Regions from separate parts of the Paenibacillus sp. Pae15 genome, predicted to be linked through region 4. Evidence: riboswitches for the same ligand, from Rfam matches in the RefSeq annotation. Region 4 holds a riboswitch; each other region holds the start of a gene.
What was found. A riboswitch is a leader RNA that binds a small molecule or an ion and turns the genes downstream of it on or off. The one in region 4 is predicted to bind cyclic di-GMP.
Positions count from the first base shown of each region.

Region 1: linked by a shared signal. The riboswitch ahead of NR121_RS01775 (hypothetical protein) and the one ahead of NR121_RS25280 (aspartyl-phosphate phosphatase Spo0E family protein) in region 4 are both predicted to bind cyclic di-GMP.
Region 2: linked by a shared signal. The riboswitch ahead of NR121_RS14820 (hypothetical protein) and the one ahead of NR121_RS25280 (aspartyl-phosphate phosphatase Spo0E family protein) in region 4 are both predicted to bind cyclic di-GMP.
Region 3: linked by a shared signal. The riboswitch ahead of NR121_RS16280 (response regulator) and the one ahead of NR121_RS25280 (aspartyl-phosphate phosphatase Spo0E family protein) in region 4 are both predicted to bind cyclic di-GMP.

Region 1 covers NZ_JALJRM010000002.1:1,311-5,099, forward strand. The annotation lists gene NR121_RS01770 (phosphoenolpyruvate synthase) at 1-1,648, opposite strand, end outside; cyclic di-GMP riboswitch class I at 1,922-2,009, shown strand; gene NR121_RS01775 (hypothetical protein) at 2,146-2,352, shown strand; gene NR121_RS01780 (HD-GYP domain-containing protein) at 2,422-3,027, shown strand; gene NR121_RS01785 (acyl-CoA thioesterase) at 3,219-3,755, shown strand.
Region 2 covers NZ_JALJRM010000016.1:88,803-92,591, reverse strand. The annotation lists gene ytvI (sporulation integral membrane protein YtvI) at 1-613, opposite strand, end outside; gene NR121_RS14835 (winged helix-turn-helix transcriptional regulator) at 633-1,016, opposite strand; gene NR121_RS14830 (hypothetical protein) at 1,322-1,624, shown strand; gene NR121_RS14825 (YuzB family protein) at 1,676-1,897, shown strand; cyclic di-GMP riboswitch class I at 2,200-2,291, shown strand; gene NR121_RS14820 (hypothetical protein) at 2,374-2,673, shown strand; gene NR121_RS14815 (THUMP domain-containing class I SAM-dependent RNA methyltransferase) at 2,842-3,789, opposite strand, start outside.
Region 3 covers NZ_JALJRM010000019.1:48,188-51,976, reverse strand. The annotation lists gene NR121_RS16290 (GNAT family N-acetyltransferase) at 1-52, opposite strand, end outside; gene NR121_RS16285 (metal-dependent hydrolase) at 70-762, opposite strand; gene NR121_RS16280 (response regulator) at 985-1,347, opposite strand; cyclic di-GMP riboswitch class I at 1,536-1,618, opposite strand; gene NR121_RS16275 (aldo/keto reductase) at 1,861-2,841, opposite strand; gene NR121_RS16270 (polysaccharide deacetylase family protein) at 3,152-3,789, shown strand, end outside.
Region 4 covers NZ_JALJRM010000001.1:197,920-201,708, forward strand. The annotation lists gene NR121_RS00920 (stalk domain-containing protein) at 1-1,508, opposite strand, end outside; gene NR121_RS00925 (HD-GYP domain-containing protein) at 1,680-2,312, opposite strand; gene NR121_RS25280 (aspartyl-phosphate phosphatase Spo0E family protein) at 2,359-2,544, opposite strand; cyclic di-GMP riboswitch class I at 2,652-2,740, opposite strand; gene NR121_RS00930 (ABC transporter ATP-binding protein) at 3,045-3,656, opposite strand; gene NR121_RS00935 (ABC transporter ATP-binding protein) at 3,646-3,789, opposite strand, start outside.

The DNA.
Region 1 (3,789 bases), on a different contig from region 4:
AGCCGAATTCGGTTGTCACATTGCCGGGAAGAGATTTGTACAATGGATTCAACAACCTATCTGCCCGTTCTTTCCCCACCCTTTTGTACAGCTTCTTTTTAAGCGTTCCGGAAGCCAGGACACCTGCAATAAAATAGACGGCCACTCTGGGAATCACCTTGGGCATTTTCTCGATACTCTTCCTGATCGCGCGAATCCTGTCCGCCCCTGAGGCGGAAAATACATGGATCCCGGTTTCACGAGTGATACGATCAATAAGGGCGGAGGCCTTTCTGTTCGCCTTTGCGGGATCTTGCACAAACCGGTGATTGATTACTTTCAATGCCAAGGGAATGATGATCGGCGCCAGTTTACTGACCGTGCGTAATATTGTGCCTATCGGTATGGATCGATGGCGAAAGGCTTCTCGGCTCATGACTTCCTCCAAAGCTGACGCTATGGATTCATCCATGCCCTTGAATATTTTTAGCATTCTGTTTCGAACAGGCCTTATAGAAAGAGGAGCGGTAAAATCAGCAAACATTCTTCCCCCTGCATGATGCAGGATGTACGGTTCGGATGAAGCAGGATTTTTCTTTATAAAATGAAGAAGGCGGCTCAAAACGGATATAGCCAGCGGTTTCATTGGATCAGTCATCATTTGAATGTAGCCGAAATTTATAAATACATGCAATTGATTATCTGAGACAGGCGGTACTGGATATAACGATGTAATCGGCCGACTTTGGAGAATATAAAATTGACCGTCGGCAAAACCCCACTCCACATCTTGCTCCGAGGCATAGTGAGCTTCAATTTTTTTACCCAATATTGCCAGTTGAATGATTTGATGATCCGTTAAAGCCTGCAGCTGCTGTTTCTCCGGAGGGAGATGCTGAGCAACCGTTCCTCCTTCCGGCACGGCATATATGGCTGTTTCCTTCTTGGAAACCTGTTTTTTTACGATTTCACCTGCACGCACCTGATACAAATCCGCAGTAACCAAACCGGATACGAGGGCTTCTCCCAAACCGAAGCTTGCATCGATCGATACCGTTCCGCGATGTCCCGTGACCGGATCCGCCGTAAACATAATTCCGGACACCTCCGGGAAAATCATGTGTTGAACAACAACGGAAATAAACACTGAACGGTGGTTAAAGCCGTTTTTGGCGCGATACGAGATCGCCCGGTCTGTAAACAGTGAGGCCCAGCAGTTTTGTACGGCGTTGAGCAGCTGCTCCAGTCCGCAAACATTCAGATAAGTATCCTGCTGTCCCGCGAACGAGGCCGTCGGCAGATCCTCAGCCGTAGCGCTGGAACGAACAGCATAAGCTTGAGCTTTCCCAGCGGTTTCCCACGCTTTTGAAATAGCCGATTTTACAGAGTTGGGCATCGAAAGGGAGGTGAGATGTTCGCGAATACGCTGTCCCAATATACGTATTTGCTCCAATTGTTCATGGCTGACGCGGTCCAACTGATCGAACAGTTCCTTCATCTCCCGGCTGGATTGAATGAATTGGCGGTAGGCGGCAGTTGTCACGCAAAAACCCTGCGGTACCGGGAAGCCGGCTCTTGTCAGCTCCCCGAGGTTGGCTCCTTTTCCGCCCACAGCCGGCAGATGGGATTTATCAATACTCTGAAAATTCAGCACATATATCGTTGGCATTTTTCCAACTCCTTAATACGAAATGGCAGCTTGCATTGGTTCCCAATATATTGATCTTGTCACTGAGTTGTCAACCATTTTTTTGCTGATTTTCATATTATTCCATCCCCCGGCGAAAGCCGTTCTCCAATCGATGGTTTACATGAGGAGAGGCTTTTCCATTCACAATATATAGTATAAAAATGAAAATTTTTACTATAAAAAAGGAATTTGATTGAATATGTCGAACATTGTTAGATAATATCTAGTTTTTTCTAACTAATCTCCTTTGAAAAGTGATAAAGGCACACCCATTGAAAAGTGGGGTCGCAAAGCTACAGGGGCTTCAGTGTGATAAACACTATGCCAGCCAGTTACCGAAATCCGGATCATCAATCCTCCAATTTCGGGGGATTTTTTGGTTTTGGGACGTATTATGTAGCATTCTTCCATCGTCACTCTAAGTAGATGAGTTGGTCCGTGTTTTGTGAAATCATTGATGAGAGGAGAGAGTGAAAATGTATCTTGGCCGAGTTCCTGCAATGGGATTGGATGAGATTCGAAACCAAACCTATGAGGAATTAAAACACCACTACACTAACCTGAAAGCTGAATTAAAGGTGGCTCGCGTTAATTTTGAATTTGAAAGGGCAGCCGATCTTAAGGAAGAAATCGATTTTATTTTTAAAGAATTATCAAGAAAAAAGGAAAAAAAGACCAGTTGATGATTGACATACGGGACGGTTTCACATGAAGTCTGCATGGATCAGTTTCATGGTATGGAGGAGTAAGTCATGAAAAATGAACGATTGCTGTACATTCTTTTTAGATTGATGAAGAAAGAGTTAAATACATACGAACATTGCATGCGGGTTGGCAAAATGGCGAGAATCATGGCATCCTATCTTCATTTCAATCAGGAACAAACACGTAGTCTGGTCGTAGGATGTCTGCTTCATGACATTGGCAAGATTTTTATTCCAACGGATATTATTACAAAGAAAACAGGTATGACGGTAGAAGAATGGGAAACCATGAAACGTTATCCTGTGCTCGGAGCAAATCTGGCGCAAAAAGAAGGAATTCATGATTTGAATATTATTGAAATCATTAAATACCACCGCGAACGCTGGGATGGGTCCGGTTATCCTTATGGCTTGCGCGGTGAGTTTATTCCGACTTTTGCGCGAATTTGCTCTATCCTTGATGCTTTTGATGACATGCTGCAGGACGGTCCTCACAGAAAAGGTTTATCCGTTCAAGAAGCCAAGCAAGAGCTGTGGTATCAGAGCAGGAAGCAATTTGACAAAAACCTTGTTCAGGTTTTCCTGAGCATCCCGTCGCATGAATTAAAGACATTCTCCAGCTTCGGCAAATGGAGAGAAGAATATTACGGTTGAATATACCAAATGCCTCCTGTGATTAATCCGGGGGGCTTTTTTACATTCGTTTTTCTCCAACGGCGCCGGATTTGGGCAAACGGGAAGCGACACAGCATTGACAACATCTGGGTTAGCCTGCATAATGTGTTCAAAACGTACATGCGCGTACGGATGATGTACATGAACATGAAGGAGCCGGCAGACTGTATATGGAACAAAGATATGTCAAGGAATCTAGATGCTACAAAACATCCCGAGTATTTCCGACGGATGTCAATAATCACAATACGCTGTTTGGCGGAAAGCTGATGGCCTATATCGATGATATCGCTTCTATCGCGGCTTCCAAGCACTGCCGCAGAAACGTCGTGACGGCTTCGACGGATTCTGTCGACTTTTTGTCACCGGTTCGAACAACAGATTCGGTATGCTTGGAATCCTTCGTAACCTGGACGGGAAGAAGCTCAATGGAGGTCTTTGTCAAAGTGATTACCGAGGATTTGAAAACGGGGGAGCGCACCATTGCCGCGACGTCATTCCTTACTTTCGTGGCGCTCGATGACAATAAGAAGCCCGTTGCCATCCCGGCAGTCATACCGGAAACGGAAGAGGAGATCAGGCTTCACGAAACGGCTGTGCATCGCGCCGAGATGCGCCGATTGCGCAGAGAAGAAAGCAAGAAATTTGCGGACTACCTCACGGTGAGTTTCCCGTGGGAATCGGATTCAGGCTCTGATCATTCCTAGAGTGGAGCCGTAGTGAATCGATGGAAGTGCAATC
Region 2 (3,789 bases), on a different contig from region 4:
AATGGAACGCCTTTTTAAAGGTTTTGGGCGTTTTCTCTTCAGCCATACGCTTCCATGATTCGATTTCGATGCTTAAGAAATAGGCCAAAATGATCCCGATGGCGAAATTAATCAAAAAGGTTGAAACCGAGGTTAATGCCGTAAAAGTTCCCGTAAGAAAACCGGTGACGAATTGGGTTATTTTACCGGTGATGACCGTCGAATATTCTTTGGCCTGTTCAATCAGATCCTGGATAGGCAGCGGACCCAGGTAATTCTGAAGAGCTTCGGACCGCTGAATGATTTCCCTTTCCATGACGGCCGTATATTCGGGAAACTTATCTTTAAGGTGTAAAATCTGCGTTGTAAAAATGGCGCCGAGTCCGGTAATCGCCCCAAGGATAACCAGAATAAACAAAATGGTCGAGATGCCGGAAGCAATCGATTTCTTGAGCCCTCTGCGGTGCAGAAATTTCGCGAGCGGCTCGATAATCATGTAAATGACGAACGAAAAGAAAATCGGCGTGGCGATCCGATACAAGAGACTGAAGATGTACATAAACAAATACACCGTCAAAATCAGGAGCGCAATATCGAAGATGGTTTTGTAATATTTGCGGTAAAAACTAATCATTCGGTCACCTCGGACTTCGTCAATCCTCTGCGGCTTGCGCACACCATTTGGCGGCCCAGAGCTTCATCTCTTTTAACATGCGGTGCAAATCCTTGCCTTTGGGTGTAAGCTTGTACTCCACGGTAACAGGAACCGTCGGATAGGCGGTCCGTTCCAATACGCCGTTATCCTCCAGGTGACGAAGCGTGTCCGTTAACGATTTGGGGCTGACGGATTTGATTTTGCGCTGAAGCTCGCCAAACCGTTTGGTACCGCCGAACAATTCGCGAATGACGAGAAATGACCATTTGCCTCCGATAACATCGAGCGCTTTTTCGATGGAGCACTCGATATGAACCGGCTTCACCGGAATAGAACTGCTGGACTGACGCTGTTTGAGCTGCTCGTTTTCCCGCATGGACATGGTTCTCATCCTTTCCGTATGGCTATGTCTGTGTAGGTGCCGAGAGGCAGTAACCTTGTGGTAAGTAATGATATGAAAATGTAATAATATCCGAATTTTTTCACTCCTTTCCATTTTATATAACAAGCCATAGAATAGCAAATGCAGCGGCGATACCGTTTGATAGGGAGAAAGCGCGTATGAAAAGGGTGAAGCCGGTTCCCGGCTGGACGCAGCTGCGTGAGATCATGATACGTGAAAGTTGCTTTCACCACCAAGTTTCTATACAATAAGGTGAAAACGATAAGTGCTGGGAGATGGAAATCATGAAATGCAAAATTTCGCGCAATGCCGCCAAAGTGCTTTTGGCCGAAATAGAGAAAGAGGAAGACAAAGAATTGAAGCTCCGCGTATACGTGACGCATTCACACGGAGATCATGCGCATTACGGTATGAAATTGGACAAGCCTACGGAAAACGATGTCGTCGTCTCGACCGACAAAGGCATCGATGTGATTCTTCAGAAGGACGAGCCGTTTTTGGACGGTATTCGCATCGATTACTTCTATGTGCCTGAGGAAGGCTTTTCGGTGACCAATCCGGGCAAAGGCAACCACGGCGACCACTGATTGTTTAGCGGGTTCCGCAATGGGTTAATGCAATAGAAAGGAAGCCCCCGTATGGCCAACGATATACGTATTTGCGATAAATGCAAGCATATGAGATTAAAAACGGCTTTGCCCAAGCTGCAGAAGCTGGCCCCCGACGCAGAAATCAAGGTGGGGTGCAAATCGTACTGCGGGCCCTGTTCGCGCTTTGCCTTCATCTTCGTCAATGGCCGGTACGTTACCGGCAAGACGGAGGACGAAGCGATCGAAAAGGCCAGTAAATATGTGAAGTGACTTCATAGCGGATACCTACGCGCTTATGTTCAGGTCAGGTCCTGACCGCAGGTTGCTGCGGGTTTATAAGCGTTTCGGAGTCCGCTTTTTTTCTTTATCATCCGTCTTTTTAAGGAGTTAAGTACCTCATCATTTTGGCCCGTATCGGTTCCTTATAGGAGAAATTGGGCTGTTATATATTGAAAATAGTTCCAAAGACTCAATATATTTGGTGAAAATAGGAATTTTGAATTATGTATCTCTTAGGTCTTATCTTTTATTCTTAAGGAAATGAAGTTCATTTGAAGACATTATTCGAGCAAACTCGATAAAGGCAAACCAGGCGAAAGCCTGGGCACGCAAAGCTATAGGGGCTAAAGCGCTGATTCCGGCGCCAAGCCAGCCAGTTGCCGAAGGTAAGGAGCGACGCATCCATTTGCTACTCCTGTACCCGTAGGTTGAGAGTCTCTTTGTTTTTGAAAAAGGAGTGGAAACGGATGCAGGGTCAGGATCGGAGCATCATGTCAAGAAAAGGCTTTTACACGAAAGTAGGGAATGATTTCGTAGGCGTGTTTTTGTCGAACGAAGGTCCGAAAATGTTCATTAACCGTGAGGTTTACGAACTGATGGCGCCGTGCTGGGACGTCGAAATGGTTAAGGGGCGCAGCCATCAGATCGTGAATTTTTACTGGTGCGGCGAAGTCAAGCTGTCTGTAAGATGCGAAGCGGATAATGACATATTCATGCCGCTATTCGATTATTTGAGCTGCAGGGAGTCTCTGGTTCGTCACGCCTGATTGCCGGAATAGAAGAATAACCGATATCGCAAAAAGAACCGCGGATAAGGCGAAGTGCCTTTGAAGCGGTTCTTTTGCATGCTTATATGATATGTCCGGGCTGCTTCAGCATAAACATGGAAAGATGAAGAAGCTTAAGACGATCACAGTACGGCAAGGTCCCGAATGTTATTGTTCGGAAGGAGCCGCCTTGTTGCTGCGCCAACCGTATAAACCGCCGGGGGCGAAATATTGGTAAAGACTGCATTCGATGCGGCCGTTGAACAGCTTGCGTTTCTTGTCGGTTTTACGGCCCATATGATGCTCAAGCTGTTTGTTCGGGCTCAGGATGAAGGCGGACCATGTAGGCAGCTGCCCGTATAAATGGCTGAACTGGCGAATAGCCCGTTCCGCTTCACCGTGGTCGCCCAGACGTTCGCCATACGGCGGATTCGTAATGATACATCCGTAATCTCCCCGCGGCATGACCTTGGCAACCGGGAGCACCTGCAGGGTCAGCTCCTTTGCCAGGCCGGCCGCCTTCGCGGCGGCCAAAGCGACATCGATCGCTTTCCGGTCGATATCGGAGCCCGTAATCTGGAGCGGGATGTCATCCTTTACAAGATCGTAAGCTTCTTCGCGGGCTTGAGACCATAATTCATTAGGAATGAGCGGCCACTTCTCGGCGTTGAAGCTGCGTCTTAAGCCCGGGGCCAAATTCCATCCGATCATTGCGGCTTCGATGGGTATCGTGCCCGATCCGCAGAAGGGGTCATAGAGCGGGCGTTCGGCCTGCCACCGGCTCAGCAGGACCAAGGCTGCGGCCATGGTTTCTTTCAGCGGGGCTTCCGTGACCAGCTTGCGGTAGCCGCGCTTGTGAAGTCCGGGGCCGGTTGTGTCCAGCGTCAATGTAGCGATGTCGTTGAGCAGCGACACCTCGATGACGAAGCGGCCGCCGGTTTCGCGGAACCACTCCGTACCGTACCGCCGTTTCATGCTTTCGACGATCGCTTTCTTGACGATACCCTGGCACGCGGGAACACTGGACAGCTGTGACTTGTGCGACCGTCCTTCCACAGGAAACTCCCCGTCCTCGGGAATCCAGTCCGGCCAAGGCAGCGCCTTGACGCCTTCAAA
Region 3 (3,789 bases), on a different contig from region 4:
AGCAGTCATTCAGCTGCTCCTCCGTATGTACGGGTATAATGTTCAGATTCAAGCCGAAACCTCCCGGGTCTATGAAAGCGTCCAAACTTCACCCGGACGCAAAGCTTTGCCGGTAATCCCTTTTGACGTGAGGCTGTCGGCGAACGCTTGCGCATTCTGTCTGATCGGCGGGAACGTATTGAAATGCAGCGGCACGACGGTCTTGGCCTTCAGCCATTCTGCAGCAAGAGCCGCATCCTGAGGTCCCATCGTAAACACGTCGCCGATCGGCAGAAACGCCACATCAATTTGGTTGCGCTCGCCAATGAGCTTCATGTCGGAGAACAGTGAGGTATCCCCGCTGTGAAGAAGCGTCAAACCGTTCCACCGGATGATAAAGCCGCCCGGCATGCCTCCATAGATGATCTTCTTCTCTTCTTCGAGCACGATGCCGGAGCTGTGAAAAGCCTGGATCATCTCGATCTCCGCATAGCCCAGAGAGGTACGGCCGCCAATGTTCATAGCAAACGTCTTCGCTCCCTGCCAGCTCATATACGTTGCCAGCTCGAAGGTGGCAACGACGGTGGCATCATTGTTTTTTGCGATCGGCATGGTATCCAGAATATGGTCCGGATGTGCGTGGGTAAGCAGGATGTGCTCCACTTTGATATCCTCCGGCTTGGTAGCTGCCAAAGGATTGCCGGAAATAAACGGATCAATGATCAGAGAGTGTCCTTCGTGACTGAGCTGCACGCAAGAATGCCCATGATAGCGAATTTCCATAATGGTTACTCCTCCTTGGTATGGGAATCGGGTTACTTTAGGACAAGCATCGTATGTACATTGTAACAAAGAACCCGCCATAAACTCAAAAAAGAAAAACGTCCGCAAGATCATCGGACGGTTCATGGGTGCGCTAGCCCCACCCCTCATCTTTCACGATTTCAAAGGCGGACCGTAAACTTTCCATCCCATACCCAACGCCTATTTGAAAAACCGGCCGGTTCATCCGGCAAAAGCCTTCAATAATGCCTCCCTTACACGGTCTTTGCTGAAGGGCTTGACGATAAAATCGATGGCCCCCATAGAAACCGCACGAATCAAAAGCGCCTGCTGCCCCATCGCCGACACCATGATGACTTTGGCATCCGGGTCCATCGTCTTGATTTCCTTCAGCGCCGTAAGGCCGTCCATCTCCGGCATGGTTATGTCCAGCGTAACCAGATCCGGTTTAAGCTCGGAATAAAGCGTCAGGGCCTCCAGCCCGTTGCTTGCCTCCGCCACGATTTCATACCCAAATTCGATCAGGGAATTTTTGAGAATCATACGCATAAATAAAGAATCGTCTACGATAATAATTTTTTTCACGCCGGATTACCCCCACTTGTATGATGTATGTACGCAAGGATAAGTGGCAGCACGGTCCTATAATGGCAAGTGATCAGTCAAGCTGATTTGTAACACTCGAAAAAACTTGAGATGAGATGCCGGGTCACTAAAAAAAGACCTCCCGTTTGCCGTAAAGGAGGCCCGTATCAGACGATTTCCTCCGGTCCTTCGGCAACTGGCTGACGTAGTTTGCACATTAGTCCCTTTAGCATTGCGTCCTTGACTTTTACCAGGGTTGCCTTAGTCGAGTGAACCGATAATCAAATGTATTATAGCATCCTATGGTGAAAATACAAGAGCGAACTCTCGGCCTGAATAAGGTTAAACGGCTCTTCTTTTCTTATCTATAATTATACCTGTTCGCTCCAGGCATTGCCACAATTTTGTCAATTTTTATCAGTAAGCTGTAGAGCGCCATGTTTAATATGAGAATCCCGGATGTCCGCTGCTTATGCTGCCTCTGACGTGCCCGTCCCTCTTCAGCATCCGGTTTCATCTTGAATGGGCAGCTTCCTCGGATCGGTCTGTCGCCAATGGGGGTTCAGGAGATAGTGCGGAAATCTCCTTTCTCCACTCCGGAGTCATGTCTATGTTCAGCGCTCCAAGCGAGGGCTCCAACTGTTCAACACTGCGGGCGCCAATGATCGGGGCCGTGATCCCGGGATGAGACATGACCCATGCCACCGCTAATGAAACCGGATGAACGCCATGCTCATCCGCGTACCGGGTGAAGCGGTCCGCCGTCTCGTAATAGCCTGCATCGGCATAACGAAGCTTGTAATTCGCCTGCTCAACGAGCCGCCCCAGTTCAGGCTTTCGGCCGACACCGTATTTCCCTGTCAACAGTCCGCCTCCCAGAGGGCTGTAGGAGATGACGCCCATCCGCTCGGATTGAGCCATCGGCAAAATTTCGACCTCCGCCTGACGTTTCACCAGGTTGTACATCGGTTGAATGCATTCAAACCGGGCAAGGCTTTCCCTGGCTGAAATCCCAAGCGCCTTCGCGATCTGCCAAGCCGCCCAGTTGCTGACTGCCGGATGCAGTATTTTTCCCTGCCGCTGAAGATCGTCCATAGCCCGCAAAATCTCTTCCATATCCGCTTCCGAATCGAAAGCGTGAACGAAATACAATTCGATCCGGTCCGTTCCGAGCCGCTTCAAGCTTTCCTCTACCGCAAGCATGATGTGCCTGCGTGATAAGCCCCGGTCATTGATGCCCTCTCCGGTCTTCCCGTGAACTTTGCTGGTAAGAATGACATCATTGCGGATTCCGGCAATGCACTTGCCCAATATTTCTTCTGCAAGCCCTTTATTATACACATCGGCGCAATCGAAGAAATTTATGCCTACCTCCCGGCATCTTCGGAACATGGCCATAGAGGCTGCCTCGTCGGCTGCACCTCCGAAGGACATTGTGCCGAAGCAAAGACTGGATACTTTCATTCCTGTTTTACCTAATGTACGGTATTGCATCTAACCTTCCCTCCTCTTCATGAGCCAAAGGCATCGGCCGACAGAATCCGCCTTCTATGCATTCAGCGCACATTGGTTTACGTTCAACGTGTTCATCCGCAAAACTGCACAATTCCAATTCAAAAGCGCTCCCGGGTTATGTATTCGTCATTGAGGGCTCCATCTCCGGCTTGCGCCTGTTTACATCATACCATAAAAGACCGGAATACCTTCACCGCTTTTTGCCTTCCAACGGGTGAACCAAGGGTGAACCAAGATCGTCTAATATTCAAAATCATCACGCATCCGCCTTGGAAGGAGGTGAAAGAAGATGAAAACGGGAACAGCAATTGCCATCGCGATCGCGGGCGCAGCACTGTTGTCCATATCCGTATGGCTCGGGCCCGGAGTGTTCACAAGATCAGACGCGGAGCAACCGCCGACGCCGCCAAGCCAACAAGCCGGCTCCGCTCCAAACAGCCCCTCCGGCAATGAAGTCCAACCGGTTCCGCCTCCTGCTACACAGCCCGTTCCCGAGGTAAAGGCGCCCCAACGCGTACCCTATCATGGTCCGGTGGAGCATATCTTTTTCCATCCTTTGATTGCTTACCCCGAGCTGGCGTTCGATGGAGATTCGATGTCCCGGGGCTACGATGACTGGTTCGTTACCGTCAAAGAATTTAAAGCGATTCTCGAACAGTTATACCAAAGAGGATATGTGCTGATTGACATCCGGTCACTTTATGAAACCCGAGACGATCAAGGGATCCGAAGCGTATCCCGGAAGGAGCTGCTGGTGCCGGAGGGTAAAAAACCTCTGATCTTATCGGTGGATGATCTAAATTATTATGAATATATGATTCGGAACGGTAATGTAAGCAGGCTTGTCGTCGACGGTCAGGGACGGATAGCTGCGGAATCAACGAGAAGCGGCCAAACGCATATAGACTATGATAATGAAATTGTTCC
Region 4 (3,789 bases):
CCGTTAATGGCATACACGTTACGACCCGTAAAGAAAGTGATTACGCGGCCGTTTTTTGTATAGACCGCCGCTTTGCGTTCGTCATCCCAAGTCACTTCGGCTCCCAGCGCCGCGGCCAAGTCCCTGACCCATAAATAGGACGTGCCTTCCTCGATAAACGGAGCCCTCTTCAACGGGAACGGCACGTTATCCACTGTATAGCTATCATCGTCCAGCTTGAAGGTGACCACGTGCTGAATTCTGTCTTTCTGCTCTGTCAGCTTCACATACGCGGCGATGTCTGTATGCAGCTTCTGCTTCCCGATGCCGCGAATCGGCTCCGTATGAAAATTCCAGGCTTTCTCGAGCGTTTGGGATGCCCCGTTCACTGTTACGCCCAGCTTCACATATGCAGCATATGAAGTGTCTGGCTTTAGGGGCTCGGGTGGAATTAAGATGACGCTGTTGGTTAAATGATCGTCATTGCTCGGACTGTTTTGCAGCAGCTTCACCGGTTGACCCGATTCATCCTTCAAAGTCGCTTCAAGCAACTGGACTTCGCCAACGCCTTTTCCCGTTACGACTACCTTAAGCGGATACCCGACGGGATAATCTCTTGACGCATGCATACGTATTGGATCCGGATTTTCGTAACCGTCAAAAATCAGCGGAACATAGGGATCCCCGGGGGCAGGAGAGACCGTCATCTCCGTTTCGGAGTTTTCCCCATAGCCAAACATGATGACGACATAATCCCCGACCATCTCTATACCTGCTTCCGTAACATGCGGCATTAAAAAGGGCTTGCGGTGATACGGCGCATCAAACAGCTGGTCGATGGAATCCACGAGATTTCCCGTTTTAAAAGAAACATTTTCTCCGACGCCGCGAAAATATCCGGCATAAACCGCACGCTCGGAAGGGGTGGCTCCTATATAACCGGGCAATCCCTTCTTTTGATCATGCAGCGAAACCGAAGGCGTCGTCTCCCCTGCACGGTTCGTGAACAAATATTGAGCATGGAGTTGGGCAGCTAACGTCAGATTCCCGTTGAGCTTGACCGGCTTTAATCCGTAAAGCATGCGATAATCGTTGATCGCTTTCAGACCCAGTTGACGGGTCTGTGAGTATGCGGCGGGAACTTCGCTTATAGGGTTGTCTGCTACCGTGAACGTCCAATTCAAATGAACCGTCTGATAACCGGTAAATTGCAGCTGCACTTCAACCGAATGCTCCCCTGGCGTTAATCCCGCAGTCGGTGTATATGTAAAACTCATCGTTTCTTTATCAAAAGTCCCCGAAACAAGCTTTTGATCCAGCTTCATACTAAACGAACCAACCTGCAGTCCGTTCCTTTCGCCAAGCTCAAAACCGATGGTTGGCTTGGATATGCCCACCGTTCCTTTCGGATACCCGAAATAGGAGAACGATTCCGCGTCCGCTCTCGGGGCCGGAATGGTCAGCATGGCGATCATCATCCAAAAGGCAAGCCATACCTTCCATGTCGTGGATGTAAGAACCTTCTTCACTTCTGATTTCCCTCCAATCTTGTATGCTTCGGCTCTTCCTGCCCTTCATTAATTTTAATTCATTACCTTCCCCTCATTTTCCTTCCGTCCTATCAAAAAACAATAATTTGTAACATTTTCAGCTGTCAAAAGCCAAAATAAGCCACCGGCGGTGACCTACTCATCTCATCGTCATACGATTCCCGAATGATATATAGCTCTCGTATGATAGGCGAACGAATGTACGGAGTCTCTTTGAATATGTTCCAATATCATATCCTGGATGGTGAGAAACACCTGAACATAATGACCGTCAAATTGCGAATAACTCTGGTTCAGCAGTTCTTCGCGAGCGTGCTGTATGGACATCCCTTTTTTATAGGGGCGATCCGATATCATACAGTCGAAAGCATCCAATATCGAACAAATGCGGGCATATACAGGAATGTCGTTTCCCTTCAAGCCGCTGGGGTAGCCTGTACCGTCCCAACGCTCATGATGATAATGAATGGTATCGATGACATCCTGATCGGTAATTCCTTCCATGATGGCCATCTGAACTCCGAAAAAAGCATGACACTTCATATATTTCCACTCTTCCTGTGTGAGCGAGGATTTCTTTTTCAAAATGGAGTCATGGATGTGTACCTTGCCAATATCGTGTAAACAGCATCCTGCAATCAATTTTTGGGTTTGCAATTCATCAAAGTTCAGATAGGCCGCCATCAGCTTGGCCATTTTTCCAACCCTTATACTATGCTCATAGGTCACTATATCTTTGACCAGCAATTGTGTTAGTCCGTTTACCGCCTGTTCACCGTTCACTGACATCACCCTTTCCGTAAAATACCTCTCATTGTCCTTATTTCATTCATGTCAATCGCTTGATATACTCTTGGTATCTGATCACCGCACAATCCAATTCCTTGCTTAATGCTTTAACTTCCGGATCGGATAAACAAAGCTTGATGTTGAATATGCCATGCATTTTGAATCGAATTCTCTCAATTTCTTCCGATAAATGTTTCAATCGCTTTTCATTAAAAACACCGTACATGGCCTCTCACCATCCTCACAGGCTACAACATCCTCTTTTTAACGAAGCCATCTTTTTCGATTACAATAAAAAAGAAAACCCTCCGAATGAAGGGTTTTCTTCCTCATTCCGGCGGCTGGCTGGCATGGTGTGTTTCCACACGTTAGCCCCTTTAGCTTTGCGACACCACTTTTCAATGGCTGTGCCTTGATCGGACTATCATTGGTTGTACATTGTTTACATTTGGTGCAAAAGAAATATGTATATCGTCAAAACTATCGACATGGATAGTGTTAATTTATGGTGTTTCGACATCTTTTCTTTTATTCTAACACATTTTCCACAATTTGACTATCATTTTTACGAGTCTTTAGTACTATATTTTAGAATATCATCTAGGTCTTTTTACATTAAAAAAACACCAGTACGAAACTAAATTCGCAGCTGGTGTGTTTTACATGCCGATTTCCAGTCCCCTGCCGGTTCGGAAGTTTTATATTTCGCGGCTTGTTGTCAACCCCCTAAAGCGTCCTTGAAGAGCCCCATTTCATTACCCGGGTGCAAACCCGTCCGATCAAATGCTTATCATGACTGATCACAAGCATTCCCATACCGCGCTTTTCGGCCGCCTCTAGCACCGCATGCCAGATTTGGGCCTGGGTTATGGCATCGAGCATCGTGGTAATCTCGTCGGCAATCAAAAAACGGGTGTTAGGACCAAGGGCCCTGGCGATACAGAATCGTTGGAGCTCGCCGCCGGACAACTCGCCGGGACGCCGGTTTAGCCATTCCTCCTCAATGCCTAAAGAGGCAAGAAGCTGTTCATCGGGGTCCCAGCTCTCCTTCAGTACGGACCGCATGAGCCATCGCGGGTTGACCGCTTTTTCCGGATGCTGAAATATCAGCTGAACCGGAAGAAAGCCTTTGGAAGGCAGAGGAGCGCCATTCAACAGAACGCTTCCCTCCTTGGGCTTCTCATAGCCGGCCAGCATGCGGGCTAAAGTGGACTTGCCGCAGCCGCTTGGCCCGACCAGCCCTACCACTTCACCGGGCTTGATCATGATGTCTATCCCCCTGAATATCCAAGAGGCCCTTTCGTAATGAAAACCCAGATTTCGCCCTTCAAGAAGCATGGATGCACCTCACCGATCCGCCGCGCAGCCATCGCATCTCGGGCAGAGAGTTCATGCATTCGTTCGTAGCCATCGGACAGCGCGGAGCAAACCTGCAGCCTTCAGGGAGCGCATCCGGATGCGGCTGAAAGCC